3 regions of the Streptomyces sp. NPDC001634 genome follow, and region 2 is predicted to be linked to each of the others. Evidence: riboswitches for the same ligand, from Rfam matches in the RefSeq annotation. Region 2 holds a riboswitch; each other region holds the start of a gene.
What was found. Region 2 has a riboswitch for cyclic di-AMP ahead of ABT186_RS43825 (M23 family metallopeptidase). Riboswitches for the same ligand answer to the same signal wherever they lie in the genome.

Region 1 (10,307 bases), on a different contig from region 2:
TCACCAGGGTCTGTATCCGGCGTCGGCCGACCCCGGCGCGGACCACTTTGCCGAGCGCGCTCATCCGGCGACCGCCCGCAGGACGTCGCGCGCGATCCGGCCGTCGACCAGCTCGACGGTGCGGGTCGCGCAGGAAGCGGCGAGGGCGGTGTCATGGGTGACCAGCACGATCGTCTGCCCCTCCTGGTTCAGCTCGGCCAGCAGGTCCCTGACCTCCGCCGCAGAGGCGCTGTCCAGCGCACCGGTCGGCTCGTCGGCCAGCAGCAGGTGCGGACGGTTCATCAGGGCCCTTGCCACTGCGACCCGTTGACGCTCTCCGCCGGAGAGGCGGCCGGGGAAGGCGCGGGCGTGCCGGGCGATGCCCAGGCGCCCCAGCAACTCGGCCGCCCGGTGGCGGGCCAGGGCGCGCGGCCGGCCCGCGAGCTGGGCCGGCAGCAGGACGTTGTCCTCCACGGTCAGGTCGTCCAGCAGGTTGAAGAACTGGAAGACCATCCCGATCCGTTCCCTGCGGTACTTCGCCAGTGCGGCCTCGCCCAGCCGGTCCAGGCGAAGTCCGCCCACGGCCACGGTGCCCTCGGACGGCCGGTCCAGCCCGGCGATCATGTTGAGCAGGGTGGACTTGCCGCTGCCCGAGGGCCCGAGCACCGCCAGTGCCTCGCCGGCGTTCACCTCCAGGTCCACACCCGCCAGCGCCGGGCGTTCTTCGTCGTACTTCTTGCTCACGTCGCGGATCTCGATGATCGGCGCGGTCACGGGTCCTCCACGGGTCGGGGGGAAACGGCCGGGGCGCCGCTCGTGCGGCGCTCTCCTCAATGCCGTCGAAGAAGCGATGCCATCGAAGAGGCGATGCCATCGAAGAGGCGATGCCATCGAAGAGGCGATGCCGCCCAAGAGGCGATGCCGCCGAAGAAGCGATGCCACCGAAGAAGCTAGGAACAGACCGGAGTTCGCCGACACGGGGCTGAGCGGGCTCTTGGAGGTGTAGCTGGCTACATCCCGGTTTCGGGGCTCAGGACGCATGCCGGCCGATCCTGCCGCCCCGCACACTGGTCCGGACCGACAGGGGAGGAGAACGGACGTGAGCCGTAGTGCGATCACCCCGGGCAGGTGGCCCCGAGGGCGGGCCCGGACGCAGCCGCCCGCGCGGCGGGGTGCGGAGGAGCTGGAACCGGAGCCTTCGCGGGTCGGCAGCGGAGTCCTGGCGGCGGTCCGGCTGCTCGCGATCTGGGGCGTCAGCCTGCTGGGGGCCGCGGCGCTGTTGGCTGTTCCAGGGCTGATGCTGGTCAACCAGCTCACCGTGGGACAGCCGTTCGAACCGTCGATGGCCGTGATGACGAGCAGCGTCGGCAAGGACAGGTACGGACTGTGGCTGCTGACGATCCTCACCCTGGTCCCCTGCGCGGTACTGGGGGTGCGCGGGCTGGTCCGCAGCAGTGGCGCCGATCAGGACGGCAAGGCCGCCCAGGGTGCGGGCGGGGCGGCGCTGCTCGTACCCCCGGTCCTGACGCTGGCCGCTCTGGCGGTCCACAGCGGGCCGCTGCCCGGCGGTGACCACGGCGTCGTCTGGCTCAGTCTGCCGCTGCTCCCGTGCAGCGTGCTGGGCATGCGCTGGGTGGCAGGACTGCATCGGAGGATGGCGGGTTCGTGGAGCGGGGTGCCCGTCCCGGTGCCCTACCGTGCCGCGCCCGCACCCGCCACCGGGGACCGACTGCGATGGCCGGCGCGATGGGGACGAGCGTGGCTGTGGACGCGCTGGGTGTTGACCGACCCGGCGACCTGGCGTGACCTGCTGTGGACCTCCTTCACCGGAGGTGTGGGCTGTGTCCTCGCCGCACTGGCCGCCGCTCCCGTCTACGTGGCGGTGCAGCTGCTGAGCACGTTCCTCAGTTCCGCCACGGTGAATCCCGCCAACGTGCACGTGTTCCTGGTCGTGCTCACGGTGACGACGGCGCTGCTGGTGGTGCTGCCGTTCGTGCTGTGGGCCGCGCCCCGGCTGATGCTCGGGTACGGCCGGTCGGCCCGCTATCTGCTGGGCCCGAGCCGGCAGGAGGAGCTGGCGCAGCGCGTCGACCACCTGGCCCAGACCCGGTCCGACACCCTCGACGCCGGGGCTGCCGAGATGCGCCGGATCGAACGCGACCTGCACGACGGCGCGCAGGCCCGGCTGGTGGCCATGGGCATGGCCCTGGACACGGCGCAGCACCTGGTGGTCAGCAACCCCGAGGCCGCGCGGACCCTGCTGGCCGAGGTCAAGGAGTCCTCGGCAAAGGCGCTCGCCGAACTGCGCGATCTGGTCCGAGGCATCCACCCGCCGGTGCTGGCCGACCGGGGCCTGGCCGATGCGGTCCACGCGCTCGCCCTGGACCTGCCGCACCAGGTGCACTTCACTGCCGAGCTGCCGGGCCGGGTGCCGGCTCCGGTGGAGTCGGCGGCTTATTTCGCGGTGAGCGAGCTGCTGGCCAATGTGACCAAGCATGCCGAGGCCCGCCAGATCTGGATCGAGATCGGCCATGACGGCGCCCCTGGAATGGGTACGCTACGGATCACCCTCACCGACGACGGCCGGGGCGGGGCCGATCCGGCCGACGGCACCGGCCTGCGCGGTGTCGAGCGCCGCCTCGCCGCCTTCGACGGCATACTCGCCGTCAGCAGCCCGCCCGGCGGTCCGACCATCGTGAACATGGAGATCCCGTGCGCGTTGTCATCGCCGAAGACCTCTTCCTCCTGAGGGACGGCCTGACGCGCCTGCTGGAGGCACACGGATTCGAGGTGGCGGCCGCCGTCGACAACGGACCCGACCTGCTGGCCGCGGTGGCGGCCGAGAGACCGGACGCGGCGATCGTGGACGTACGGCTGCCGCCGACCTTCACCGACGAGGGCCTGCGTGCCGCGCTGGAGGCCCGACGGCTCTCCCCGGGGCTTGCGGTGTTGGTGCTCTCGCAGTATGTCGAGCAGTTGTACGCCCGCGAATTGCTTGCCGCGGGCCAAGGCGGCACCGGCTACCTGCTCAAGGACCGGGTGATGGACGGTGGCCAGTTCGTCGACGCGGTACGGCGCGTGGCGACGGGCGGTACCGCGATGGACCCCGAGGTGATCGCCCGTCTGCTGGCCCACAACTCGGCCGACGACGCGGTGGCCGCGCTCACGCCCCGCGAGCTGGAGGTGCTCTCGCTGATGGCGGAGGGGCGCTCGAACGCGGCCATCGCGCAGCAACTGGTGATCACTGAGCGGTCGGTGTCCAAACACACGGCCTCGATCTTCACGCGGCTCGGCCTGCAGCCCTCCGACGACGACAACCGGCGCGTCCTCGCGGTGCTGGCGTACCTCAACCGCTGAGCGATCCTGGGGGCGCAGCCATCACGCCGTTGTGTCCGGGCCGAACGGTGAGGGCACGAACTTGTGGCCGTCGAGCTGTCATGAGGAGGATCGCCGTACCGGGCCAGTAGGTTGGGCGGATGCCCACGCATCCGGTGATCCTGCTGCTGTCGGGGAGCTTGAGGTCCGGCTCCACCAACGAGTCCGTACTGCGCACCGCGCAGGCCGTGGCACCCTGAACTCCGCGCGGGCGGCGCTCGCGGCCTGCACGCCGTGCAGGGCCGCCACCACCTCGCCGGCCAGGATCCGCTGAGGTCGGGTCGATGCCGTACTTGACGACCAACGGCCGCCCCGCCGCCCGCGCGGTCTCGATCCGCTCGACCAGCGCCGACGCGGAGGGGATCAGGTTGACCGAGCGCCCCTCGATCAGCGTGGCCTGCTCCTGGGGAGTCGGATCGGACAGGTCCGGGGAGCGCCGGGCGGTCGTCTCGTCGAGCAGCCGGGCGACCGTACGGTCCGCGGCCAGGTCCGCTTCTCCGAGGAGGTGCAGGACACGGCTGACGGACTCGCTCAGGCGGCTCATGACGAGAGGCGCTCCCGATCGGAGGGGATCGACCGGTATGGCTGGAGGCCGCAACGTATCAGCGGCGTACGGCACTTTCACCGGAATTTGTCCGGGGCGCCACCCACACTGCCCGGCCCGGCGGGCCGGGCAGTGGTGGGTCAGCCCGCCGTCAGTTCCGTGAGGGGCAGCGTGTGCTGCGTGTGGACCACCTTCGCGCGTAGATAGCGCACGTTCTGGGCCGTGGTGAAGACACCCGTGGGGACGCGGTGGGTGACCGTGAGGCCCAGGGCGCGGAGCTGGCCCGCCTTGTCCGGGTTGTTGGAGAGCAGGTCCAGGCTGTCGATGCCGAGGGCGCGGAGCATCTGCGCGGCGGCGGTGTAGTCGCGGGCGTCCTCCGGCAGGCCGAGCGCGGCGTTCGCCTCGTAGGTGTCCAGGCCCTGGTCCTGGAGGGCGTAGGCGTCGAGCTTGTTGTAGAGGCCGATGCCGCGGCCCTCCTGGCGGAGGTAGAGCAGGATGCCGCCCTGGTCGGCGATGCGCTCCACCGCCTCGCGCAGCTGGGGGCCGCAGTCGCAGCGGGCCGAGCCGAAGACGTCGCCGGTCAGGCACTCGGAGTGCAGGCGAACCAGTGGCGGGCGGTCGGTGGCGGGCTCGCCGAGGATCACGGCCACGTGCTCCTGGCCGTCGGCCAGGCCGTGGAAGGTGACCAGGTCGGCGGTGACCGTGTAGCCGTCGCCGAAGCGGAGCGGGACCGTCACGCGGGTGCGGACCGTGGCGGTGGGGAGGTCGGTCGTCTGGCTGCTGTCACTGCCGGCAGTGGATGCCGTGGCGTTGCGTGGGTCGCGCATGTCTGTCGTCTTTCTCCGATCCGGCGGGTTGCGGGTGCGGAGGGTGCGCCCCATGCTTCAGATTTGAAGCACAACCTCGGTCGGAGACTCTAACCCTGCTTTAATGTTCAAGCAACCTCATTTGGTGGTTACGCCGAGGACGAACGCCGGCGCCACGGCAGCTCGCCGCACGTGGGCCGCTCCTCGTCTCCCTGGAGCGCCTCGGTGATCCGGTCGGAGATCGCCTCCAGCTGGGCCACCTGTTCCGGCGTGAGGTGGTCGAAGACGGCTGCGCGGACCGTCTCGACATGGCCCGGCGCCGTACGCTCCAGAAGTGCCATGCCCGCGTCCGTGAGGACCGCGATGCTGCCGCGCTTGTCGGTCGGGCACCCCTCCCGGCGGACGATGCCGTCCTTCTCCAGGCGGGTGACGACGTAGGTCAGCCGGCTGCGCGTGATCTTCGTCGCCTCGGCGAGGTCGGTCATCCGCAACTGGTGGCCGGGCGCGTCGGAGAGATGGGCCAGGACGGAGTAGTACAGGTGCGGCATGCCGGCCTCCTGCTGGAGCTGCCGGTCGATCGTGTCCTCCAGGAGCCACGACGCGGCGAGGTAGGAGCGCCAGGCGCGCTCCTCCTCCGGGGTGAGCCAGCGGGTCGTCATACTGGCAGTGTAGTTACTGTTTAAAAGTTGAACCAAGCTGGCCGAGTCGAACCAAGCTGAGCGAGTCGAAGCAAGCTGAGCGAGTCGAAGCAAGCCGGCCGAGTCGAAGCAAGCTGAGCGAGTCGAACTAAGCAGGCCCGAGCACAGGAGCGCCCCCATGGCCCACCCCTACGTCCTGTTGTCCGCCGCCGTCTCCCTCGACGGCTTCCTGGACGACACCGGGCCCGAGCGGCTCCTGCTGTCCGGACCCGAGGACTTCGACCGGGTCGACGAGGTGCGGGCGGACAGCGACGCGATCCTGGTCGGCGCGGGGACGCTGCGCACCGACAATCCGCGGTTGCTGGTCAACTCGGCCGAACGGCGGGCGGCCCGGGTGGCCGCCGGGCTGCCGGAGTACCCGCTGAAGGTCACGGTCAGCGCGTCGGGGGACCTCGATCCCGATGCCCGTTTCTGGCACACAGGCGGCGCGAAGACCGTCTATACGACGGACAAGGGCGCGGAGCGGCTGCACGGGCTGCTGCCGGCGGGCGTGGAGGTGGTCGCGCTCGGCCCGGACGTGGAGTGGCGGGCCGTGCTCGGCCATCTGGGCGAGGTCAAGGGCGTGCGGCGGCTGATGGTCGAGGGCGGCGGGCGCGTCCACACGCAGCTGCTGCAGCAGGGGCTCGCGGACGAGCTGCAGCTCGTGGTCGCCCCGCTGTTCGTGGGGGAGGCGGAGGCGCCGCGGATGTTCGGGCCGGGGGCGTACCCGCCCGGGCGTATGCGGCTGGTGGAGACGCGGCCGGTCGGGGACGTCGTGCTGATGCGCTACGTGCCCACGGCGCCCGGCACCGGGCAGCGCGCCTCCGCCGCGGACCGGCGGTGGCTGGAGACGGCCTGCGAGCTGGCCGCGCAGTGCCCGCCGTCCGAGACGGCCTTCAGCGTGGGGGCGGTGATCGTCGCGGCCGACGGTACGGAGCTGGCGCGGGGGCACTCCCGGGAGGGCGGCGACCCCGTGGTCCATGCGGAGGAGGCGGCGCTGGCGAAGCTCGGCCCGGCGGATCCGCGGCTGGCCGGCGCAACGGTGTACAGCAGCCTGGAACCGTGCGCCCGCCGCGCCTCCCGGCCCGCACCGTGCGCCCGGCTGATCCTGGACGCCGGGGTACGACGGGTGGTCACGGCCTGGCGTGAACCGGACACGTTCGTGCAGTCGGCCGACGGCAACGCGCTGCTGGCGGCTGCGGGGGTGGACGTGCTGCTCCTTCCGGAGTACGAGGCCTGTGCGATGGCCCCGAACGCCCATCTGCTGCCCCCGGCGACCCGCTCCTGACGGCACCGTGGGGGCACCGTGAGTGCATGACCCCGTGGCCGTGAAAGGGTCGGTGGAGGCCGGAAAACGCTGGTGAGGGGCCATGGGCGTAAAACCGGTGTGCTCCGTGTCGCGCGCATGGCGTACACTGGTTTCACCGACGCGGGGTGGAGCAGCTCGGTAGCTCGCTGGGCTCATAACCCAGAGGTCGCAGGTTCAAATCCTGTCCCCGCTACTGATGGCCGAGGGCCGGAATCCGAAAGGGTTCCGGCCCTCGGTTTTTCCTTGCCCCCCGGTACCCCGCGCCCCGGCATCCCTGGTTCCCGGCGTTCAACCGCCCGTTCGTGTCACCGTTGCATACGCCGATCGGCCCTCAGCGGTCGCCTCCCGCCGTCCCCGCGGGAAAGCCTGGACGGGTGGTGCAGCAAGCAGGCGCGTGGCGGTCGCAGGAGCCGTACGACCAGGAGGACGACGGCCGTGACCGGTCCGGCGGCCGACTGCCCGGCGACCCGGTGGCCGACCTCGGTGTGGGAGACGCCACACCGCCGATGCCCGTCGGGTCCGAGACCCGCCGGATCTCGTACGCGCGCGCGTTCCTGCGTGCCCTGCCCGCGCTGCTCGTCGTCGCGGGCGCCTGCCACGACTACTTCACCCCGTCCGACTTCAGGGCGGGTCCCCTCTTCACCGCCGCCCCCCTGGTGGCCGCACCGCTCTACTCGCTGCCCGGCACCGTTCTCACCGGCGTGGCCGCCGTCGTCGCCGTCCTCGCGGTCCACCTCGGGCTCGGCATCCTCGGGCAGGCCGACGCGGTCACCGAGGTGATCACCATCGTCACCGTCGCCGTGCTGGCCGTCCTGGTCAACGTGCTCGTCCGCCGCAACGACGAACGCCTCGCCTCCGCCCATGAGATCGCCGAGGCTGCCCAGCGCGCCGTGCTGCCCGAACCCGCCGGACGGATCGGCGGGTTCGACATCGCCGCCCGGTACGAGGCGGCACAGGCGGGCGCCTTCATCGGCGGCGACCTGTACGCCGTGCAGGACTCCCCGCACGGCGTCCGGCTCGTCGTCGGGGACGTGCGCGGGAAGGGAATGGGGGCGGTGGCCGCCGTCGCCGTCGTCATCGGCGCCTTCCGGGAGGCCGCGGAACAGGAGTCCACGCTGGAGGCCGTCGCCCAGCGCCTGGAGCGGGCGTTGTTGCGCGAGGGCACCCGGCGCGACCGGATCGACGCGTTCGAGGGGTTCACCACCGCGGTGCTCGCCGAGATCCCGCACGGCGGCGGACGCGTCCGCATCGTCAGCCGAGGCCACCCCGCACCGCTGCTGCTGCACCCGGACGGCACCCTGAGCGAGCTGGCGCCCCCCGAGCCCGCGCTGCCGCTGGGTATGGGCGACCTCGGCATATGGCCCGACCGGGCGAAGGAGTGGGACTTCCCGCCCGGGGCGACGCTGCTCTTCTTCACCGACGGCGTCTCGGAGGCACGCGATGCGCACGGCGAGTTCTACGACCCCGCAGGCCGCCTCGTCGGCCGCGTCTTCCCCGGGCCCGCCGCACTCCTGGCCGCCGTCACCGAGGAGGTCGCCCGCCACACCGGCGGCCGTGCCACGGACGACATGGCCGTGCTGGCCGTACGCCGCCCCGAGCACCCGTCGCCGTCGTCACGCCAGGTGATCATCTGACGCCCCTCCGCTCAACAACTGACATACTGTCAATATCTGTGAGACTCCTGAGGTGGGAGCAACTCGCCCGTTTTCTGCCGTTCATGGCGTGAAAGTCCTGGCCAGGGGCGTTAATGATCTAGGTCGAACGGCTTGGAATCCGGCCCCCGCGTCTATTAACGTTCGATAACGCAGCGCGGTCGTCCCAGCCGTCACAAGAGGCGGCTCCGTGCGCGTGTGCCGAATCCCGCAAGGGAGCCGGGGAACCACCACCTTGGGGTGAATCGAGCGGATGCCGCCGTGGAAGCACGGCAGGTATACGCGCGTAGGAGACCTTCCTGCTCCGAACCCGTCAGCTAACCCGGTAGGCGAGAAGGAAGGAAAGGAGTGCGCCCACGTGGCGTCCAACCCGCCTGCCCAGAGCACCTCGTTCGCCCCGAACGGAACTCAGACGTTCGGTTTCGCACCTGGCACCGACGAGGGCCCCTGGGAGGAGTGGAACCCCACCGAGGAGTCGCTCCGCCCCGTCCGCGGCCGGCACCGCGTCACCAAGCAGCGCGGAGGCGGACTCGCGCGCAGCTCCACCGTTCTGGGCGTCGGCGTGATGGCCGCCGTCGGCGCGGGCGGCATGGCCACCGCGCAGTCGGGCAAGCCTCCGGTGTCCATATCCCTGCCGGACCTCTCCTCGCTCACGCACTCGGCCAAGGCGCTCATCGGCGAGGACGCCGGCGCCCCCAAGGGCTCCGCCACCCCGCTCAGCGCCGCGGGCGTGACCACCGCCGACGCCGCCGCGGGCAACTCCGGCGCGGGCGAGGCGCTGCGCGCCCGCATCATCGAGCAGGCCGCCTCCCAGCAGGACCGGATCGACAAGGCCGCCGCGCAGGCCGCTGAGGACGCCGCCGCGAAGAAGGCCGCCGAGGCCGCGGCCAAGGCGCAGGAGGACGCGAAGGCCAAGGCCGCCGCCGACAAGAAGCAGGCGGAGGAGGAGGCCAAGCAGAAGGCCGAGGCGGCACGGCTGGCCGAGCTGGCCAAGCAGTACACGCTGCCGACGTCCTCGTACACGCTGACCTCCCGCTTCGGTGACGCCGGTGCCATGTGGTCCTCCGGCTACCACACCGGTCTCGACTTCGCCGCGCCCACGGGCACGCTCATCAAGGCGATCCACAGCGGCACCATCACGCAGGCGGGCTGGGCCGGCTCGTACGGCTACCGCACGGTCCTCACCCTCGACGACGGCACCGAGCTGTGGTTCTGCCACCAGTCGTCGATCAGCGTCAGCGTGGGGCAGAAGGTGTCCACGGGCGACGTCATCGGCCGCGTGGGCGCGACCGGCAACGTGACCGGGCCGCATCTGCACCTGGAGGTCCACCCGAACGGCGGCGCCGCCATCGACCCGATGGCGTGGCTGCAGGGCAAGGGCCTCAACCCCTGACACCTCTTCTCATCCGAACCCCGGCGGCCCTGGCGCACACCCCCCGACGCCAGGGCTGTCGGCTTGGCGCCCTGAACCGGAATTCTGGAATCTGCTTGTTTACGGGGACTTTGCGGCTGTTCCGGAAGATATCGATCCGGCCCGGGCGTTGAAGAAGAGCATGACTTCCCTTCGCAAGCTCGGCTCCTCCGACCTCGAGGTCTTCCCGCTCTCCCTCGGCGGCAACGTCTTCGGCTGGACCGCCGACGAGGCGCAGTCCTTCGCCGTGCTCGACGCCTACGTGGCGGCGGGCGGCAACTTCGTCGACACGGCCGACTCGTACTCGGCCTGGATTCCCGGCAACAAGGGCGGCGAGTCCGAGACCCTCATTGGCAAGTGGGCCAAGGCCCGCGGCAACCGCTCCGACGTGGTCATCGCGACCAAGGTCAGTCAGCACCCCGACTACAAGGGCCTGACCGCCGCGAACATCAAGGCCGCGGCCGACGCGTCCCTGCGCCGCCTGGACACCGACCACATCGACCTCTACTACACGCACTTCGATCAGCCGGAGGTGCCCGTCGAGGAGATCATCG
Region 2 (10,307 bases):
GCGGCATCGGCGGCAACGCCCTGAAGGCCTCCGGCGACCATGTGCCGGGTCCCGTCTACTTCTTGGCCCTGGGCGCAGCGGCCCTCGCGACCGGCACGGCCCTGCTCCTGTGGCGCCGGCCGCTCACCCGCCGCCTCGGCGTCTGACCACCGCCGCTCCGCGCACCCGTTTGCCGCCAGGCCTCGACGTCGTCTGTACCGAGGCCTGGAGCGGCGAGGGCCGGGGCGCGTGAAACCTAGGCGTCGGGAATGTCGTCCTTGGCGCGTACCAAGGTCTCACGTGTGATGACGACGATGCGTTCGTAGTCCGCACGCGCTGCGTCGGGCGGCAGCTCACTGTCGAGAGCGGCGGTGGCCTCTGTGCCGATGACAGCGAAGTTTCCGTCGCTCAGTTCGAAGATGTCGGGGCAGGTCTGCCCCGTGGCGCTCCCACGCTCCCGCGGTGACGCACCGACTCGACGCACGATCTTCAAGTCCGTTCCCAGGTCAGTCGAAAGGACGGGCCGAAAAGGCGCGCCGGACGCTGCGCGGGAGGTGGTCGCTCTCTCGCGTCCAGTGAAGCTCATGAGTGGGCCCACGGATGCTCATGAGTGGGCCGACGGTCCTTGTGGGGAATCACGGCCCCACGCAGTAGTCTGGGGCGCCTGCGCATGGTGTTCGTCCCGAGCAGGCTGCGGGCAGACTACCGGTGAGATCGCCCGTGCGTATGCAGAGGGCCAAAGTGCACGCAAGAGTTGACGAAGAGTCACTCGTCCGGCAGCGAGTCCACCACCCACCATTCCTCGAGATCGCCGTCGTCCTGGTCCTGGGTGTGGAGCAGATTGTCCATCTCCTGGACGAGTTTGTCGGTCATCCTTCCCAGTTCTGCCTCTTCCGACGCATAGGGCAGGCTCTCCCGGTGGTGGCGGGTTGCCTCCCAGTACTCCCGGAAGATCTTGTTCCGGCACATCACTCGAAGGTGTCCGTGGAGTTCGACCCGGCTCATGGCTCCGAGGCGGTGGAAATACAGCGCGTTGACGTACAGGGCGTTGGCGAAGAGGTACTGGCGCTGCTTCTCCAGCGGTATGTCGCTCTCGTACGTGTCCAGGACGGCGGTCAGGGCAGGATCGTCCATCGCCTTGCAGAGCAGGTCGAAGTGGAGCCGGTGCTGCTCCGTGAGCAGGGCGCGCTTGAGCTGCCGAGAGCGCCGGCCCATGACGGCATTGGCCGCGAACGCAAGCCGGGCTTTGGTGGCTGTGCCGAGCCTCCGTAGTCCCGAGCTCTGTGTGACCATGTCAACCCCCGAATCAGGCGACCGTCCGCCGGTCGTCGGGTGCGGGGCGACTGGTGGGGACCGGCGAGCGATGGGCGGCGCGCTTGCCGTCTCCCAGGGTGCCGAGCGGCTCTGATCGGCAGGGAGGCGGAGAGGAGGCGCACGGGGGGAAGTGCGGGTCGCGTTTCCCGGCGCCATGCCCAACGTGTGCCCCGCGAGCGCCGCTAACAATCGTTCACTTCGCGGGCATTCCTCCCACTCGTATCCTGGGTCGGCATTCAATCCTCGTACGAGAGCCGAGCCATTCCGGCGAGAGCCGGTCCGTGAGCCGTCCTCGTACCACCGCCGGTTCGCGATCCGGCGCACGCATCGGTGTGAGAAAGGGCGTATGTTGAGCCGGCCGTCGAGTTTGCAGCAGATCCCCGTCGTCGTCCTTGCGGGATTCCTGGGCTCGGGCAAGACCACGTTGCTCAACCACCTCCTCCACCACAGCGGAGGCAGCCGCATCGGCGCCATCGTCAATGACTTCGGGGACATCGAGATCGATGCGATGGCCGTTGCGGGGGCGCTCGGGGACTCCACCGTCTCCCTCGGCAACGGCTGCCTGTGCTGCGCCGTCGACGCCAGTGAACTCGACCTCTACCTCGACCGTCTTGCCGCGCCCTCCGCCGGTGTCGACGTCGTCGTCATCGAGGCAAGCGGTCTCGCCGAACCCCAGGAGCTCGTCCGCATGCTGCTCGCCAGCGAGCAGCCGCGCGTGGTCTACGGCGGACTCGTCGAGGTCGTCGACGCGGTGGAGTTCGATGCGACACGCGAGAAGCATCCGGAACTCGACCGCCATCTCGCCCTCGCGGATCTCGTCGTCGTCAACAAGACCGACCGGGCCGAGGACGGCGAGCGCGTCCTGAGGCTCGTTCAGTCGCTCACCGACCGTGCCGCGGTCGTCCCTGCCGCGTACGGGCGAATCGACCCCCAGTTCCTCTTCGACTGCCGGCCGGCCGAGGAGCGGATCGGGCAGCTGTCCTTCGACGATCTCCACCGGCAGGACGAGGGGCACCGGCACGACCACACCCATCTGCACGCCGGATACGACAGCCTGTCCTTCCGTTCCGCCGTGCCCATGAACCCCCGGCGGCTGCTGGAGTTCCTCGACAGCAGGCCGGAGGGCCTCTACCGGATCAAGGGGTACGTCGACTTCGGCGCCGCCGATCCCCGTAACCGGTACGCCGTGCATGCCGTCGGGCGGTTCCTCAGGTTCTACCCGGAGGCCTGGGAGGCCGGCGACGAGCGGCTGACCCAGCTCGTCCTGATCGGGTCGGGCATCGACACCGCCGCCCTCGACAAGGAGCTGGAGGGGTGCACGGACGACGCCCCGCACGCCGACGAGCACAGCATGTGGGGCGTCCTTCGCTATGTGCAGGACAAGGAGGCCGAGGCTCCCCAGAACCTCGGTGACCGCCCCGACTGACCTACACCTGTCCCGCCACCGCGGCCACCGTCTTCGGCAGCGACACGCCCGAACCGTCGCGCCGGGGGTCGAGCTCCGGCAGTTCGGCCGGCATGCCGTTCTTCTGCGCGGCCCGGGCCGGTGTCGCGCCCGCCCACGCCAGCGACAGGCAGTCCTCGCCCTTCAGGAACCGCTGGCAGCGCACACCACCCGTGGCGCGGCCCTTGCGCGGGTACTGGTCGAACGGCGTCATCTTGGCCGTCGTCTGGACCGAGTCGTCCAGCGTGCCGCGCGAGCCGGCGACCGTGAAGACCACCGCGTCGACCGCCGGGTCCACCGCCGTGAAGGAGATCACCTTCGCGCCGTCCGTGAGCTTGATGCCCGCCATGCCGCCCGCCGGCCGGCCCTGCGGGCGCACCTGGGACGCGGGGTAGCGCAGCAGCTGTGCGTCGTCCGTGATGAAGACCAGGTCCTCCTCGCCGGTGCGCAGCTCGACCGCGCCGACGATCCGGTCGCCCTCCTTGAGGGTGATGACCTCCAACTCCTCCTTGTTCGCGGGGTAGTCGGGGACCACACGCTTGACGACGCCCTGTTCGGTGCCGAGGGCAAGGCCCTGGGAGGACTCGTCCAGCGTCGTCAGGCAGACCACCGTCTCGTCCGCCTCCAGGGAGACGAACTCAGAGATCGGCGCCCCGCCGGAGAGGGTCGGCCGGGCCGCCGTCTCCGGCAGCTGCGGGAGGTCGATCACGTTCAGCCGCAGCAGCCGCCCGGCGGACGTCACCGCGCCCACCTCGCCGCGCGCGGTCGCGGGGACCGCGGAGACGATCACGTCGTGCTTCGCGCGCCTGCCGTCGGTGTCCTCGGCGAAGGGGTCGCCGTTCGCCGTGCGTGCCAGCAGTCCTGTCGACGACATCAGCACCCGGCACGGGGCGTCCTCGACCTGGAGCGACACCGTCGGGGCCGGGGCGCCGGAGGACTCCAGCAGCACGGTGCGCCGCTCCGTGCCGAACTTCTTGGCCACTGCGGCCAGTTCGGCGGAGACCAGCTTGCGCAGCTCCGCGTCCGACTCCAGGATCCGGGTCAGCTCCTCGATCTCCACCTTGAGCCTGTCCTTCTCGGACTCCAGCTCGATGCGGTCGTACTTGGTGAGGCGGCGCAGCGGGGTGTCGAGGATGTACTGCGTCTGGATCTCGCTCAGCGAGAAGCGCTCCATCAGGCGCTCCTTCGCCTGCGCGGAGTTCTCGCTGGAGCGGATCAGGCGGATGACCTCGTCGATGTCCACCAGCGCCGTCAGCAGGCCCTCGACCAGGTGCAGCCGGTCGCGCCTCTTGCCCCGGCGGAACTCCGAGCGACGCCGCACGACGTCGAAGCGGTGGTCGAGGTAGACCTCCAGCAGCTCCTTGAGGCCCAGTGTGAGCGGCTGGCCGTCGACCAGCGCCACGTTGTTGATGCCGAAGGACTCCTCCATGGGTGTCAGCTTGTAGAGCTGCTCCAGGACCGCCTCGGGCACGAAGCCGTTCTTGATCTCGATGACCAGGCGCAGGCCGTGCTCGCGGTCGGTCAGGTCCTTGACGTCGGCGATTCCCTGGAGCTTCTTCGAGCCGACCAGGTCCTTGATCTTGGCGATCACCTTTTCCGGGCCGACCGTGAAGGGCAGCTCGGTGATGACCAGGCCCTTGCGGCGCGCGGTCACGTTCTCCACGGACACCGTGGCGCGGATCCTGAAGGTGCCGCGGCCCGTCTCGTACGCGTCCCGGATGCCGGAGAGGCCGACGATCCGGCCGCCGGTGGGCAGGTCCGGGCCCGGGACGTGCTTCATCAGGGTGTCCAGATCCGCGTTCGGGTGGCGGATCAGATGGCGGGCGGCCGCGATGACCTCACCGAGGTTGTGCGGCGGCATGTTCGTGGCCATGCCGACGGCGATGCCCGACGCGCCGTTCACCAGGAGGTTCGGGAAGGCGGCAGGCAGGGCCACCGGCTCCTGCTCCTGGCCGTCGTAGTTGGGCGTGAAGTCGACCGTGTCCTCGTCGATCGACTCGGTCATCAGGCTCGTGGCCTCGGCCATACGGCACTCGGTGTACCGCATGGCGGCCGGCGGGTCGTCGTTGCCCAGCGAGCCGAAGTTGCCGTGGCCGTCGACCAGGGGGACGCGCATCGAGAAGGGCTGGGCCATGCGCACCAGGGCGTCGTAGATCGACGCGTCGCCGTGCGGGTGGAGCTTACCCATGACCTCGCCGACGACGCGGGCGCACTTCACATAGCCACGCTCGGGGCGCAGCCCCATCTCGTTCATCTGGTAGACGATCCGCCGGTGCACCGGCTTGAGGCCGTCGCGTGCGTCCGGAAGGGCCCTGGAGTAGATGACCGAGTACGCGTACTCGAGAAAGGAGCCCTGCATCTCGTCGACGACGTCGATGTCGAGGATCTTCTCCTCGTACGAGTCGTCGGGCGGCGGGGTCTTCGTGCTGCGGCGGGCCATTGCTGCCGGCTCCTTCACAGTCTGTGCTGGGCATGAACGAATCTGACGTCGACCATTGTGGACCGACGCACTGACAACGCGGACAAGGACCCGGTTCTCAAGGGTCCCGGCCGGGCATGCGCACCGCCGTCCACGGTCTGCCGCCCGGTGCCGGCACCCGGCGCGTCAACCCTGTACGCCATGCTCCACCCCCCGTAATCCCGGTCTCGCTCTCGGCGTACGCCGCCCGGGAACTTCGCCACCGGTCCCCACGCTTGCATACAGTGACAGCACCGGCAGGAAACCGCGGTTTCCGCGAAAGCTCCGCGATCGAAGGGACGTACATGCCCATGGGTCACACGGCCACAGCCGAGGCAGGCTCCGGGGGCCTGACAGCGACCGAGCACCGCCTGGCCAACGGCCTGCGCGTGGTGCTCTCCGAGGACCACCTGACCCCGGTCGCGGCGGTGTGCCTCTGGTACGACGTCGGCTCCCGCCACGAGGTCCAGGGGCGCACCGGGCTCGCCCACCTCTTCGAACACCTGATGTTCCAGGGCTCCGCCCAGGTCAAGGGCAACGGCCACTTCGAGCTGGTGCAGGGCGCCGGCGGCTCGCTGAACGGCACGACGAGCTTCGAGCGCACGAACTACTTCGAGACCATGCCGGCCCACCAGCTGGAGCTCGCCCTCTGGCTGGAGGCCGACCGCATGGGCTCATTGCTGGCCGCGCTCGACGACGAGTCGATGGAGAACCAGCGGGACGTCGTGAAGAACGAGCGCCGCCAGCGCTACGACAACGTCCCGTACGGCACCGCCTTCGAGAAGCTGACCGCGCTCGCGTACCCGGAGGGCCACCCCTACCACCACACGCCGATCGGATCGATGGCGGACCTGGACGCGGCCACCCTGGAGGACGCACGCGCGTTCTTCCGCACCTACTACGCGCCCAACAACGCGGTCCTCTCCGTCGTCGGCGACATCGACCCCCGGCAGACCCTCGCCTGGATCGAGAAGTACTTCGGATCCATCCCGTCCCACGACGGCAAGCCCGAGCCGCGCGCCGGCTCGCTGCCCGAGGTCATCGGCGAGCAGCTGCGCGAGGTCGTCGAGGAGGAGGTCCCGGCGCGCGCCCTGATGGCCGCCTACCGGCTGCCCCACGACGGCACGCGCTCGGCCGACGCCGCAGACCTGGCGCTCACCATCCTCGGCGGCGGTGAGTCCTCCCGCCTCTACAACCGGCTCGTACGGCGTGACCGCACCGCCGTCGCCGCCGGTTTCGGCCTGCTGCGGCTCGCCGGAGCGCCCTCCCTGGGGTGGCTGGACGTGAAGACGTCCGGCGACGTCGAGGTGCCCGTCATCGAGGTGGCCATCGACGAGGAACTCGCCCGGTTCGCCGAGGAGGGGCCCACGGCCGAGGAAATGGAGCGCGCCCAGGCCCAATTGGAGCGCGAATGGCTGGACCGGCTCGGCACGGTCGCGGGCCGCGCCGACGAACTGTGCCGGTACGCCGTGCTGTTCGGCGACCCGCAGCTCGCCCTGACCGCCGTCAAGCGCGTGCTCGACGTCACCGCCGAGGAGGTGCAGGAGGTCGCCAAGGCCCGCCTGCGCCCCGACAACCGCGCGGTGCTCGTGTACGAACCGGTCACGGACGGGGCCGAGGCCCAGGAAGCCGCCGAAACCACCGCCGCCGAAGGCACCAGCAACGACGAGGAGCCGTCGAAGTGACCGAGCTCGCGACCATGGACTTCCACCCGCAGCCCCGGCCCGGCGAGGCCAAGCCCTGGGCGTTCCCGGCACCCGAGCGCGGCACGCTCGACAACGGTCTGACCGTGCTGCACTGCCACCGCCCCGGCCAGCAGGTCATCGCCGTCGAGGTGCTCCTCGACGCGCCCCTGGACGCCGAGCCGGACGGCCTCGACGGCGTCGCCACGATCATGGCGCGCGCCTTCTCCGAGGGCACCGACAAGCACTCCGCCGAGGAGTTCGCCGCCGAGCTGGAGCGCTGCGGCGCCACCCTCGACTCGCACGCCGACCACCCCGGCGTCCGCCTCTCCCTCGAGGTGCCCGCCTCCCGCCTCCCGAAGGCGCTAGGGCTGCTCGCCGACGCCCTGAGGTCGCCGGCGTTCGCCGACAGCGAGGTCGAGCGCCTGGTGCGCAACCGCCTCGACGAGATCCCGCACGAGACGGCCAATCCGGCCCGCCGCGCCGCCAAGGAGCTCTCCAAGGAGCTGTTCCCCGCGTCCTCGCGCATGTCGCGCCCGCGCCAGGGCACCGAGGAGACGGTCGCGAACATCGACTCCGCGGCCGTCCGTGCCTTCTACGAGCGGTATGTACGCCCCGCGACGGCCATCGCCGTCGTGGTCGGCGACCTGACCGGGTTCGACCTCGGCGAGCTTCTCGGCGACACGCTCGGCGCCTGGAAGGGCTCGCCGGCCAAGCCGCGTCCCGTTCCTCCGGTGACCGCCGACGACACCGGCCGCGTGATCATCGTGGACCGCCCCGGCGCCGTCCAGACGCAGCTGCTCATCGGCCGCGTCGGCGCCGACCGCCACGACCGCGTCTGGCCCGCGCAGGTGCTCGGCACGTACTGCCTCGGCGGCACTCTCACCTCCCGTCTGGACCGCGTCCTGCGCGAGGAGAAGGGCTACACCTACGGTGTGCGGGCGTTCGGGCAGGTGCTGCGCTCCGCGCCCGACGGCACGGGTGCCGCGATGCTCGCCATCAGCGGCTCGGTCGACACGCCGAACACCGGCCCGGCGCTCGACGACCTCTGGAAGGTGCTGCGCACCCTCGCCGCCGAGGGGCTGACGGACGCAGAGCGCGATGTCGCCGTGCAGAACCTGGTGGGTGTGGCGCCGCTCAAGTTCGAGACCGCGGCGGCCGTGGCGAGCACCTTCGCCGACCAGGTCGAGCAGCACCTCCCGGACGACTACCAGGCGACGCTGTATCAGGAACTCTCCGCGACGGGCACGGTGGAGGCCACGGCGGCCGTCGTGAACGCCTTCCCGGTGGACCGTCTGGTGACCGTCCTGGTGGGCGACGCCGCGAAGATCGCGGAGCCCGTCAAGGCGCTCGGCATCGGTGAAGTGTCCGTCGTAGCGGCCGAGTAGGGGCGCCGCACGCGCGCGTGGAGACCACCTGGCAGGCACGCGCGCGTCGCACGGCGGGACACAACGGGCCCTGGTGACATCCGTCACCAGGGCCCGTCTCTTGGGGTTTTGTCCGTATTGCCGCAGAGTTGCCTCTCTGCCCTGTGGGATGCGCTACAAATCCCCGTCTCCGTTTGTTGATTGAAAGAGGGCCCCCTTAGCGTCGTCCGGGCTGTCCGTCAGGCAGTGCGCCGCACCCGCGGCACCGGACAGTCATCGCCGAGTCCCCGTACGGCGCGAGCCAGGGGAGCCGGGGACCCAACCACAGTCCCTGGGGTGAATCGGGCTCCAGCCCGTAGGAGACCTTCCTGCTCCGAACCCGTCAGCTAACCCGGTAGGCGAGAGGGAAGGAAAGGACCAGCCACTTCATGGCGTTCACCTGCGCCACCGGGAAGCACCGTCGTACCGGCCGTGCGAAGCGCACGACCACGAATGCCATGGGCGCCGCGGCGCTCGCCGCCACCGGCGTCATCGGCACACTGGCCGCCCCGGCGCTCGCCGTCGAGAACTCCGTCGAGCAGACCGGACTGATGCAGGCCGTCACCCTCGGCGACTCGGTCGCCGAGAAGATCGACGCCCAGGCCGCCGCCCAGAAGCAGGCCGCGGAGCAGAAGCAGGCCGCGGAGGCCGCGCGCCGGAAGGCCGCGGAGAAGGCCAGGCAGGAGCGCGAGGCCAAGGAGCGCGCCGCCCGCGAGGCCGAGCGCAGGCGTCTCAACGCCTACGTGGCGCCGATCTTCAACTCCTACGTCTCCACCGGCTACAAGAGCGGCGGCTCCCTGTGGTCGTCCGGCGCGCACACGGGCATCGACTTCCACGCCTCGACGGGAACACCCGTGCACGCGGTCGGTTCCGGCACCGTCGTCGAGACGGGCTGGGGCGGCGCGTACGGCAACCAGATCGTCATCAAGATGAACGACGGCACCTATACGCAGTACGGCCACCTGTCGTCCATCGGCGTCTCCGTCGGCCAGACGGTCACCCCGGGCCGGCAGATAGCCCTCTCCGGGGCCACCGGCAACGTCACCGGGCCGCATCTGCACTTCGAGGCCCGTACGACCCCGGAGTACGGCTCGGACATCGACCCGGTCGCCTACCTCCGTTCACACGGTGTGAACGTCTGATACCAAGCACGTCGACGGGTATGCCCGTCCGATGGCCCCGGCTCATCAGCCGGGGCCATCGTCGTTTCGAACGGCTGTCTGTCCAAAAAATATCCCTGGATTCCGGCCCGCCGTCGGAAATTCCGGCCCGCTGCAATAGAGTCGGTTGAACACGCGTCAATCGGCGACGTTTCACGGGTATTAAGGCGGAGGTCGGTCATGCGTATTCCGGCGCACTCGGTATGCACGGCGATCCGTGATGACATCGTCGCAGGTGTCTACGAGCGTGGCAGCCGCCTCACCGAGGAGCTCCTGGCGCGGCGCTACGGCGTCTCGCGCGTCCCCGTGCGCGAGGCCCTGCGCACCCTGGAGGCCGAGGGCTTCGTCGTCACCCGCAGGCACGCCGGCGCGTGTGTGGCGGAACCGACCGACCAGGAGGCCGCCGACCTGCTGGAGATGCGGATGCTGCTGGAGCCGCTGGGCGCCGCACGGGCCGCACAGCGGCGCACCGAGGCCCACCTCAAGGTGCTGCGCGGCCTGGTCAGACTGGGCCAGGAGCGGGCCAGGAGGGGCAGCAGCGAGGATCTGCGCTCCCTGGGCGGCTGGTTCCACGAGACGCTCGCACAGGCCTGCGGAAGCCCCGCGCTGACCTCCACGCTCGGCCAGTTGCGGCACAAGATCGCCTGGATGTACGCGGTCGAGGCACCCGCCAACCCCGTGGAGTCGTGGGCTGAGCACGGCGGAATCGTGGATGCCGTCGCGCGCGGGGACAGTGAGCGCGCTCGGGCGATCACGGCGCTGCACACCGAACGCGCGACCGCCGCGCACCGGCTCCGCTTCTCCGGCGCGGGGGAGCGCACGGACCGTGTGAGGACTTCGCAACACGCCGTAAACATGTCGGGG
Region 3 (10,307 bases), on a different contig from region 2:
ATCTTCTCCCGCTGGGAAAGGGCGTCGATCATCGCCTCGGCGCGCTCGCCGATCCCCCGCTTCGGCACGTTCAGGATCCGCCGCAGCGGCACGGAGTCCTCCGGGTTCGCCAGCACCCGCAGATAGGCGAGGACGTCCCTGACCTCCTTGCGCTCGTAGAAGCGGACGCCGCCGACGACCTTGTAGGGCAGGCCGACGCGGATGAAGACCTCTTCGAAGACACGGGACTGGGCGTTGGTCCGGTAGAAGACGGCGACGTCGCCCGCCTTCGCCTCGGCCTTGTCGGTGAGGCGGTCGATCTCGTCGGCGACGAACTGCGCCTCGTCGTGCTCGGTGTCGGCGACATAGCCGGTGATCCGCGCGCCCGCGCCCGCGTTCGTCCACAGGTTCTTGGGGCGGCGGGACTCGTTGCGCTCGATGACCGCGTTGGCTGCGCTCAGGATCGTCTGCGTGGAGCGGTAGTTCTGCTCCAGGAGGATCGTCGTGGCGTCCGGGTAGTCCTCCTCGAACTGGAGGATGTTGCGGATGGTCGCGCCACGGAAGGCGTAGATCGACTGGTCGGCGTCACCGACGACGCACAGTTCGGCCGGCCGCAGGTCGTACTCGCTCGGCGGTACGTCCACGGGATGTTCGGAGCTGCCGACGAGTTCCCGTACGAGGGCGTACTGGGCGTGGTTCGTGTCCTGGTACTCGTCCACGAGGACGTGGCGGAAGCGGCGGCGGTAGTGCTCGGCGACGTCCGGGAAGGCGCGGAGCAGGTTGACCGTCGTCATGATCAGGTCGTCGAAGTCGAGCGCGTTCGCCTCGCGGAGCCGCGACTGGTAGAGCGCGTACGCCTGAGCGAGGGTCTTCTCGAAGCTGTCGGCGGCCTGGGCGGCGAAGTCCTCCTCGTCGATCAGCTCGTTCTTCAGGTTGGAGATCTTGGCGCTGAAGGACTTCGGCGGGAAGCGCTTGGGGTCGAGGTCCAGATCGCGGCAGACCAGCGCCATCAGCCGCTTGCTGTCGGCGGCGTCGTAGATCGAGAAGGAGGATGTGAAGCCGAGCTTCTTCGACTCGCGCCGCAGGATGCGGACGCACGCGCTGTGGAAGGTCATCACCCACATCGCGTTCGCGCGCGGGCCGACGAGATGCTCGACGCGCTCCTTCATCTCGCCCGCGGCCTTGTTGGTGAAGGTGATCGCAAGGATCTGTCCCGGGTGCACGCCCCGCTCGGCCAGCAGATACGCGATGCGGTGGGTGAGCACTCGGGTCTTGCCGGAGCCGGCGCCGGCCACGATGAGCAGGGGGGAGCCGGCGTGCACGACGGCCGCGCGCTGGTTCTCGTTCAGCCCCTGGAGCAGCGCCTGCGGGTCGATGACCGGGCGGGGCGCGCCGTCGCGGTAGTAAGCGTCCCGGTCCGGCGGCATGTCGAACTTCCCGTCGAACAGATCGTCCGGAACCGACTCCGGTGCGTGATCGTCCTCGGGTGGCGGGGGCTCCTCCTCGTGGGCCGGATTGGCCTTGAGGTCCGCCAGGAAGCTGTCGTCAAAGAGGCTGCTCATCGCTCTCCGAGTCTAGGCCGCCCCACCGACAACCGGCCGCCGCCCCGGCAATCCGTCCCCGGGATCGGTCTCCGGCCGGGCGCTCCTCCGGAATTGACCGCTTGATTACTGTTACTTTCCGGGTCGGTCCGACCACGTTCGGCAATCGACCGTACGGGACATACGCCCACGTCGGAGCCCCGAAGGAATCCCGGCTCCACTGGAATTCCGACTCCGGAGAAGTCTCATACTCCACGGAAATCCCGACTCCGGAGGAAAAAATCGACCAACCCGCCACAGATACCTCCGCATTGACCATGGGCGGCACACCTCAAGGTCAAGGTCACGAAAATGTATCGGGCATATCGCACATCAACCTTCACACGGGCCACACCAGTTGGCTAGCGTGCCCGGCAGGCCGCACGACAACCACCGGCGAAGGTCGCCGGGTCGCGGGGCCTCCGCCGAGTCCGGTGCGCCCCCGCGGCAGCCGGAGCCGGGGACCCACCGACCTTGGGGTGAATCGGCCAACTGCCCTTCGGGGCACGGCCGTAGGGCACACCTTCCGGAACCACCCGCCCGAACCCGACAGCTAACTCGGTAGGCGGATTACGGAAGGAGTCGCCTCTCAATGGCGCCGCACCGCAAGCCGCGTCCCTCCGGCACGCGCATCGCAGGCATACGGACCCCCGCCCTCGCGACGGCCGCCCTCACCTCCGTGGCCCTGCTCTCCCAGACCGCCAACGCCGCGCCCTCCGCCGACAACAAGCCGAGCATCGAGGAGGTCGAGAAGAAGGTCAACGACCTCTACCGCCAGGCGGAGTCGGCCACCGAAAGATACGACGCGGCGACGGAGAAGACGGCCACGGAGCGCAAGCACGTCGACACGCTCCTCGACGACGTCGCCAAGCGCACCCAGAAGCTCAACGAGGCACGGGACGAGCTGGGCACGTTCGCAGCGGCGCAGTACCGAACCGGGGCCGCGGCCCCCGACACGGCCACCTTCCTGCTGGCCGACACGCCCCAGGACTACTTCGACCAGACCCAGCTGATGAGCCGGCTGACCAGCCGTCAGAAGGAAGCGGTCGACCAGTACATCACCGCGCAGGCCTCGACGATGAAGAAGCGGCAGGAGGCCAGCCGGAGCCTGCAGTCGCTCACCAAGTCGCAGGAAACGCTCAAGTCGAGCAAGGCGGACGTCCAGCAGAAACTGAGCGAGGCGCGGCAGCTGCTCTCCCAGCTGACCGCGGAGCAGAAGGCGCGGCTCGCCGCGATCGAGAAGCAGAAGCAGGAGGAGGCCCAGCGCCAGGCCGCGGAGCTGGCACGGCGGCAGGCGGCGCAGCAGAAGTCGTCCTCGGGCACCACGTCCGGCTCGTCGAGTTCCTCCGGATCCTCCGGTTCGTCCGGCTCGTCGAGTTCCTCGGGCTCATCGGGCACCTCCACCGGCACGGACTCCTCCTACGCGACCAAGGCCGCGAAGGTCCTTGCGTTCGCCCGCGCGCAGATAGGCAAGCCGTACGTGTGGGGCGCCACCGGGCCCGGCTCGTACGACTGCTCGGGCCTGACCCAGGCAGCCTGGAGCGCCGCCGGGGTGACGCTGCCGCGCACCACGTACGACCAGGTGAACGCCGGCACGACGGTCTCGCTCACCGATGCGCAGCCCGGTGATCTGATCTTCTTCTACGACGACATCAGCCACGTCGGCATCTACATCGGCAACGGCATGATGATCCACGCACCGAAGCCGGGCGCGTACGTCCGCGAGGAGTCGATCTACTACGGCGGCGCGTCGATCATCCACAGCGTGGTGCGGCCGGCCTGAGGCCTCGGCTCCCGTTTTCGTGCCCCACGCGCGCGTGGGCGTTTTCGTACGCCCCGCACGCGTGGGGGTTGTTTGCCGTCTCCGCGCGCGGGGGGTTGTTTGCCGTCTCCGCGCGCGTGGGGTGTTTTCCGTCTCCGCGCGCGCGTGCCCCGTACGCAACCCGCGTACGCGTCCCTAGCATCGGGCGCATGTCAGGCACCTCCGCGCTCCGTATCCGGTGGGCGCAGCGTCCGCCCGCCACCGGGGCCGCCGTCATGGCGACCGGCATCCTGTCGGTCGGGCTGCATCTGCCCGGGTACGAGGCCCTCTCCCGCATCGCCCTGGTGCTGACCGGCATCTCATGGCTCGGGCTCGCCGCGGACTTCGCCGTACGGCTGCCGCGGGAGCGCGAGCGGTGGGCGGCCGAGGCGCGCTCGCCGGTCGCGCTCACCCCGGTCGCGGCGACGGCCGTGTTGGGCGCGGCGGTGGCCGACCTGGGCTGGCAGCAGCTCGCCGAGGCGCTCCTCGCGCTGGCCTTCGTGCTGTGGGCGGGCCTGATCCTCCCGGTGATGTGGCACTGGGAGCGCCGTATGCCGGGGGTGGTGTTCCTCGGGTCCGTGGCGACGGAGGGGATCGCGGTGCTCGCCGCGGTGCTCGCCGGGGCCGAGGGGGTTGCGTGGCTCGCGCACGCGGCGCTGGTGTTCTTCTGGCTCGGGCTCGTGCTCTACCTGGCCGGGCTGTGGCGCTTCGACCCGCGGCAGGTGCTGACCGGCGCGGGGGACCACTGGATCGCGGCCGGCGCACTCGCCATCTCCGCGGTGGCGGGGGCACGGCTCGTCGCCGCGGCGCAAAGTGGCCTGTATCTCTGGAACAACGACGACAACGACACCCTGCGGGCCGTCACCGTCGGCCTCCTCGTGCTCGCCTGCTCCTGTTACTGCGTACTGGCGGCGGCCGAGATGCTCCGGCCGCGGCTCGGTTACGACGTACGGCGCTGGGCGACCGTCTTCCCCATGGGGATGACCGCCGTGGCGGCACTGTCCGTCGCCGCCGCTCTCGAAGTGCACTGGCCGAGCGGACTCGGCCGGGTACTGCTGTGGATCGCGGTGGCCGTCTGGTGCGCGGTCCTCGCCTCGGCCGTCCGGTCCGCCCTGGGAACCGTCAGGTCCAGAGCACCGCGATGAAGATGTTCGCCATGGTCAGCGCGCCGACGAGGCCGAAGAGGGGCTTCTCGACCGTCTCCTCGTCGCGCTTGACGTAGACCAGGCCGAGGATCACGATCAGCAGAGCCAGCTTGATGCCGATCTTGATCGTGTTGACCGAGTGGTGGTCCGCCTGATTGAGGCCCACCAGAACGACGCCCGTGACCAGCATGGTCAGCGCGCCGTGCAGCATTCCGGGCACGAAGCGGGCCGTGCCCTGGCCCATCGCCTTCATCTGGGTGAGGAAGCCGCCGAGCAGCGCGGCGATCCCGATGATGTGCAGGCCGACGAAGAGATGGATGAGTACGTCCATGGGGCCGGAGCCTAATGAGGGGCGCGCGGTCCACTCGACACCGGCCCTCCGGATGCACCGGCGCCCGTTACGGACGCCCAGGGCCCGCATATATGCGCCCTATAGCACTCCGCGACCCCTCGCGCCCCCGGAACGGCCGCATCGGTCATCACACAGCGTGAAATCAGCGAGCCCAGGACGGGATCACGGTCACATAAGGTCACCAGGTAGTCCGCTCGCGCCAGTTCCGTACTTTGCGTCACAGTGCCATCACGGTGAGGTTTAGCGTCCTCCCCCAGGTGACCGGCTCCCCAACGCCGCCCGGGCCAGGGGCGGCCGTCGGACACCACCGCCGAGAAGGTCCGGCGGCGGCCCGTTCCCCCTGTGCGGGCCGCCGCCGGACGCGTGAGACCGCCCGTGGCCCCGGCGGTCGTACGAAAGGACGTGACGTCCCAGGTGGCAGCGCACCGCAAGCCCAGACAGCGTTCGCTCGGAGGCAACACGGCCCGGACCGCCGCCACGATCGCCCTCGCGGGAGCGGCGTCCGCGACCGGCTTCGACGGAACGGGGCATGCCGAGCCGCGGCTCTCACCGGCACAGGTCAAGGCCGAGATGGACCGGCTGTACCGGGAGGCGGAAGCCGCGACCGAGAAGTACGACGGTGCGAAGGAGCAGGCGGACAAGGCCAAGGCGCGGGTCGACGCGCTGCGGGACGAAGCGGCCCGCCGCACGGACCGGCTCAACTCGGCGCGCGAGGCGCTGGGTTCGGCCGCGGCGGCCCAGTACCGCAACGGGGGCATGGACCCCTCGGTGCAGCTCCTGCTCTCCTCGGATCCCGGGCGGTACCTCGACAACGCCGCGTTCGCCGAGCGGATCGACGGCCGGCAGGCGACGGCCGTGACACGCGTTCGCAGCCAGCTGCGGGAGATCGAGCGGCTGCGCGGGGCGGCACGCGTGGAACTCGCCTCCCTGAAGTCCCAGCAGGCGGAACTGCAGCGGCAGAAACGGACGATCAACGAGAAGCTGGGCGAGGCACGGCAGTTGCTGTCCCGGCTCACCGCGGGGCAGCGGGCGCAACTTGCGGCGGACGGGGGCGCCGGACGGGCGTCACGGGACGCGGTACGGGGACTGGGCCCGGTATCGGCCTCGGCGGCGACCGCGGAGGCGCCCAACACCCGGGCGGCGGCCGCGGTGGCGTACGTGTACGGCAAGCTCGGCAGCCCCTACGTCTGGGGTGCCACCGGCCCGGACGCCTTCGACTGCTCAGGCCTGGTGCAGGCCGCGTACCGCTCGGCGGGCATCTCGCTCCCCCGGACCACATACGCCCAGATCGACGCGGGCCGCCGCGTCTCGCGCTCCGAACTCCTCCCCGGTGACCTGGTGTTCTTCTACTCCGGGATCAGCCATGTGGGGCTCTATGTGGGGAACGGCCAGATGATCCACGCGCCGAATCCGTCGGCGCCGGTACGACTGGCGCCGATCGACGAGATGCCCTTCGCGGGGGCCACGCGGGTGACATGACCCGCCCTCTCCCGGAGCTGGGACGGCAGGCCCGGTGAGGGCCTGTCACACCAGGCCCTGTCACACCAGGCGGCGGGCCGTCGCCCAGCGGGTCAGCTCATGGCGGTTCGACAGCTGGAGCTTGCGCAGGACCGCCGAGACATGGGACTCGACCGTCTTCACCGAGATGAACAGCTGCTTGGCTATCTCCTTGTACGCATAACCGCGTGCGATGAGGCGCAGGACCTCGCGCTCACGCTGGGTGAGGCGGTCGAGGTCCTCGTCGACCGGCGGGGCGTCGGTCGAGGCGAAGGCGTCGAGGACGAAGCCGGCCAGGCGCGGCGAGAACACCGCGTCGCCGTCCTGTACCCGGAAGATGGAGTCGACGAGGTCCGAGCCGGTGATGGTCTTGGTGACATAGCCGCGGGCGCCGCCGCGGATCACCCCGATCACGTCCTCGGCGGCGTCCGACACGGACAGCGCCAGGAACCGGACCGGCTGCTCGGTGTCGGCCATCAACGGGGCGCAGCGGCGCAGCACTTCCACCCCGCCGCCGCCCGGCAGATGGACGTCGAGAAGGACCACCTCGGGCCGCGTCGTCGTGATCACCGATACGGCCTGGTCGACGTCCGCGGCCTCGCCGACGACCTCGACCCCGGTCCGCTCGGTCTGCCCGATCTCGGCCTGGACGCCTGTACGGAACATACGGTGGTCGTCCACGAGCACGACCCGTACGCGCCGCTCCCCCGCGCCCCCGCTCACGCGCTCCGGCTCCACCGGGCCGACCGGCTCGTTCGCGTCGCTCATGACGTCTTCTCCGCCCTCTCCATCTCCAGCTCGACCTCCGTGCCGCCGCCCGGAACCGCGCGCAGCCGTGCCGTCCCGCCGTTGCGCTCCATGCGGCCGATGATCGATTCTCTGACACCCATACGGTCGGCGGGAATCGTGTCGGGGTCGAAGCCGGGGCCGCGGTCACGGACGGACACGAAGACCGTCCTGCCCTCGACCTCGGCGTAGACCTGGACGGCGCCGCCCTCGCCACCGTACTTGGCGGCGTTCACCATTGCCTCGCGCGCGGCCTGCATCTGTGCGCCGATCCGCTCGTCGAGGGGGCAGTCGCCGACGATGACGACCTCGATGGGGACGCCGTGCTTGTCCTCCACCTCCGCCGCATTGCGCCGGACCGCCTCCGCGAGGGTGCCGGGCTCCTCGTCCTCGTCCTTGCCGGTGCCCTCCGGTTTGTAGAGCCAGGCGCGCAGGTCGCGCTCCTGGGCACGGGCGAGACGGCGTACCTCGTTCGCGTTCTCAGCATTGCGCTGGATCAGGGTCAGGGTGTGCAGGACCGAGTCGTGGACGTGGGCGGCGACCTCCGCGCGTTCCTGGGCTCGGATGCGCATCAGGCGCTCCTCGGACAGGTCCTGGGTCATCCGGATGAGGTACGGCCCGGCGAGCAGGGTTATGCCGACGAGGACCGCGAGCGCCGCCTGCAGGACGGAGCCGAGGTGGGCGGCGGAGCCCTGCAGCACGAAGATGCCCGAGACGCCGGCGGTGACCAGCAGGACACCGGCCGCGGCGCGCAGCAGGGTGAGGGTGCGCCGGCGGCTGCCGACCTCCATCCAGCGGGCCCGCCGTGCGTTGTCCGCCTGGCGCCAGACCAGGGCGACGCCCGCCGCGACCAGGACCGCCGGGATCAGATACGCCTTGGCCCCGCTGCTCAGGTTCACGCTGCCCACGAACGTCAGCGCGACGACGACCATGAGGAGCAGCGCGACGATCTGGCCGCGGTCGGGCTTGCGGGCGACCAGTCTGCGGCGACCGTCGGGCGAGGTCTCGGTGCTGACCAGGGACGGGGGTCGCCGGTCGTCGACACCGCCGACACCGAGCGGGACGAAGAACCAGAACGCGGCGTACAGCAGCGCGCCCAGGCCGTCCGCCATCATCAGGCCGACGAAGACCAGGCGCACCCAGATCACGGGCAGCCCGAGATGCCCGGCGAGCCCCCGCGCCACGCCCCCGAGCCAGCGTCCGTCGCTGCTGCGGTAGAGCTTGCGCGGCGGCCGCGGGTCGGTGAGGGGCACTGCTGCGGCGTCCGGCATGCCATCGATGGTCACACGACCGGCCCACCCGGGCATCAGGGTCGGTCCCCTAGACTCCCCTGATCTTCATCTCACGGTGATCGAACGCTTCCCCCGAGGCTGTCAGGGCAGATTTCAGGGTTCGGCCAGGGTCGTCCCGACTGCCGCCGGGCCGCCGCGCCGGAGACCATGGACGCATGACAGATCAGCAGCACGCGGCAGCGGGGCGGGGCCTCGGCGCGGAGCGGGGCTCCGGCGCGGGGCCCGGCCCGGCCGGCGACCCCACGTCCGGCGGCTCCGCGCGCGCCGTGGGAGAGGAGCCGCGCGCGCACGGGGCCGACGCGGGTGGCCCCGCGGACGACGGCACCGCGGTGGCCGAGGGCCCCGACCGGTTCCGGCGCGACCAGCGGTACAAAATGCTGGCGGGCGTCTGCTCGGGCCTGGCCCGGCAGTGCGACATGGACCCGGTGATCTTCCGTATCGTCCTCGCGGTGCTCTCCGCGACGGGCGGCCTCGGCCTCATCTTCTACGGCTTCGTCTGGCTCCTCGTCCCGTACGAGGACGAGGAGGAGAACGAGATCCGCAAGCTGCTGACGGGCCGCGTCGACGGGCAGGCCCTGGCCGCGGTCCTCTTCGCCCTGGTGGGCTGCGGAGTCTTCCTGTCGATGCTCAGGAACGGCGGGGTGCTGACCTTCGCCACCATACTGTCCCTGCTTCTCGCGGGCGCGGGGTACTGGTCGCGCCAGCGCGGCGCCGCCGACCCCGACTTGCTCGCCGCGCAGGCCGTGGCGGACGCCCCGCCGGAGGCGACGGCACCGCCGGTCCCCGCCTCCTACCCCTCCTGGTGGCGCGACCCCATCGTCAAGGACGGCACGCACGTGGGCGGCACGGGCTATCTGTGGGGTCCGGCCGACACGCCCAGCCGTGACGTCTCGGCGGCGGTCAACATCGCCCGCGGCTCGTCGTACGCACAGCAGATGGCGTACGCACAGCAGATACGGACCGCGCAGCCGCCGAAGCCGCGGGGACCGCGTTGGATCGGCGGCTGGGTGTTTCTGCTCGCCCTGGTCGCGGGCGCTCTGGGCACCGGCCTGACCTGGAACGGCCAGGTGCTCGGCACCAGCCTGCAGACGGGCCTGGCCTGCGCGCTCGTCGTGTTCGGCGTGGGCATCGCGGTCAGCTCGTTCCTGGGACGTACGGGCGCGGGCTCGATCTTCCTCGCGATCCTCACGGCAGGTCTGCTCGCCGCGTCCGCCGCCCTGCCGAAGGACATCAGCACGCACTGGACGCGCACGACCTGGGCACCGGCCTCGGCGGCGGCCGTCCAGGAGAGATACGAACTGGGCACCGGCGTCGGCACCCTGGACCTCACCCATGTGAAGCTCGGCAGGAACGACACGCTGACGACCCGGGCGGAGGTGGGCGCGGGCCAGCTCAAGGTGGTGGTCCCGCCCAACGCGACGGTGAAGCTCAAGATCGACACGGGAGTCGGGGACATCCAGTTGCCGGGCGACAACAAGAAGGACGTGGACGTTCAGCCGGGCAAGCACCGGCAGCTGACGCTCGCCCCCGCGTCCGGGACGAAGAGCGCGGCCACGCTCGACCTCAGCCTCGAGGTCGGCGTGGGCCAGGTGGAGGTGTCCCGTGCTGCGTCATGAGTTCCAGCCCGGCCGGCTGATAGCTGGCGTCGCCCTGGCCACCGCGGGCGCCCTCTACCTGGGGGACGCGGCCGGGGCCTGGGAGACTCCGTGGTTCGGGATCCTCCCGGTCGTCAACGGCGGCCTGTGCCTCGCGGCCGTGACGGGACTGCTGACCCGCGCGATACGCAAGGGCCGCTCGGCCCGCAGGGAACAGCACGCCGAACGGGACGAGGTGGCGGCCCCGTAGCGGCGAGGTGGCGGCCCCGCAGCTCCGGAG

Region 1: linked by a shared signal. The riboswitch ahead of ABT186_RS34040 (M23 family metallopeptidase) and the one ahead of ABT186_RS43825 (M23 family metallopeptidase) in region 2 are both predicted to bind cyclic di-AMP.
Region 3: linked by a shared signal. The riboswitch ahead of ABT186_RS35910 (C40 family peptidase) and the one ahead of ABT186_RS43825 (M23 family metallopeptidase) in region 2 are both predicted to bind cyclic di-AMP.

What each region holds. Positions count from the first base shown of each region.
Region 1 covers NZ_JBEOZU010000067.1:24,785-35,091, forward strand. The annotation lists gene ABT186_RS33990 (ABC transporter permease) at 1-64, opposite strand, end outside; gene ABT186_RS33995 (ABC transporter ATP-binding protein) at 61-753, opposite strand; gene ABT186_RS34000 (sensor histidine kinase) at 1,079-2,728, shown strand; gene ABT186_RS34005 (response regulator transcription factor) at 2,692-3,336, shown strand; gene ABT186_RS34010 (hypothetical protein) at 3,326-3,898, opposite strand; gene ABT186_RS34015 (GTP cyclohydrolase II) at 4,039-4,725, opposite strand; gene ABT186_RS34020 (MarR family winged helix-turn-helix transcriptional regulator) at 4,854-5,363, opposite strand; gene ABT186_RS34025 (dihydrofolate reductase family protein) at 5,521-6,669, shown strand; tRNA gene ABT186_RS34030 (tRNA-Met) at 6,810-6,883, shown strand; gene ABT186_RS34035 (PP2C family protein-serine/threonine phosphatase) at 7,197-8,324, shown strand; cyclic di-AMP (ydaO/yuaA leader) riboswitch at 8,532-8,689, shown strand; gene ABT186_RS34040 (M23 family metallopeptidase) at 8,701-9,735, shown strand; gene ABT186_RS34045 (aldo/keto reductase) at 9,896-10,307, shown strand, end outside.
Region 2 covers NZ_JBEOZU010000127.1:9,841-20,147, forward strand. The annotation lists gene ABT186_RS43790 (peptide MFS transporter) at 1-146, shown strand, start outside; gene ABT186_RS43795 (hypothetical protein) at 236-472, opposite strand; gene ABT186_RS43800 (DUF6082 family protein) at 745-1,272, opposite strand; gene ABT186_RS43805 (CobW family GTP-binding protein) at 1,640-2,719, shown strand; gene ABT186_RS43810 (DNA gyrase/topoisomerase IV subunit A) at 2,721-5,177, opposite strand; gene ABT186_RS43815 (M16 family metallopeptidase) at 5,501-6,880, shown strand; gene ABT186_RS43820 (M16 family metallopeptidase) at 6,877-8,265, shown strand; cyclic di-AMP (ydaO/yuaA leader) riboswitch at 8,512-8,660, shown strand; gene ABT186_RS43825 (M23 family metallopeptidase) at 8,673-9,425, shown strand; gene ABT186_RS43830 (GntR family transcriptional regulator) at 9,624-10,307, shown strand, end outside.
Region 3 covers NZ_JBEOZU010000075.1:15,762-26,068, forward strand. The annotation lists gene pcrA (DNA helicase PcrA) at 1-1,541, opposite strand, end outside; cyclic di-AMP (ydaO/yuaA leader) riboswitch at 1,973-2,142, shown strand; gene ABT186_RS35910 (C40 family peptidase) at 2,152-3,342, shown strand; gene ABT186_RS35915 (tellurite resistance/C4-dicarboxylate transporter family protein) at 3,531-4,505, shown strand; gene ABT186_RS35920 (hypothetical protein) at 4,483-4,836, opposite strand; gene ABT186_RS35925 (C40 family peptidase) at 5,272-6,336, shown strand; gene ABT186_RS35930 (LuxR C-terminal-related transcriptional regulator) at 6,397-7,122, opposite strand; gene ABT186_RS35935 (ATP-binding protein) at 7,119-8,447, opposite strand; gene ABT186_RS35940 (PspC domain-containing protein) at 8,588-10,048, shown strand; gene ABT186_RS35945 (hypothetical protein) at 10,035-10,277, shown strand.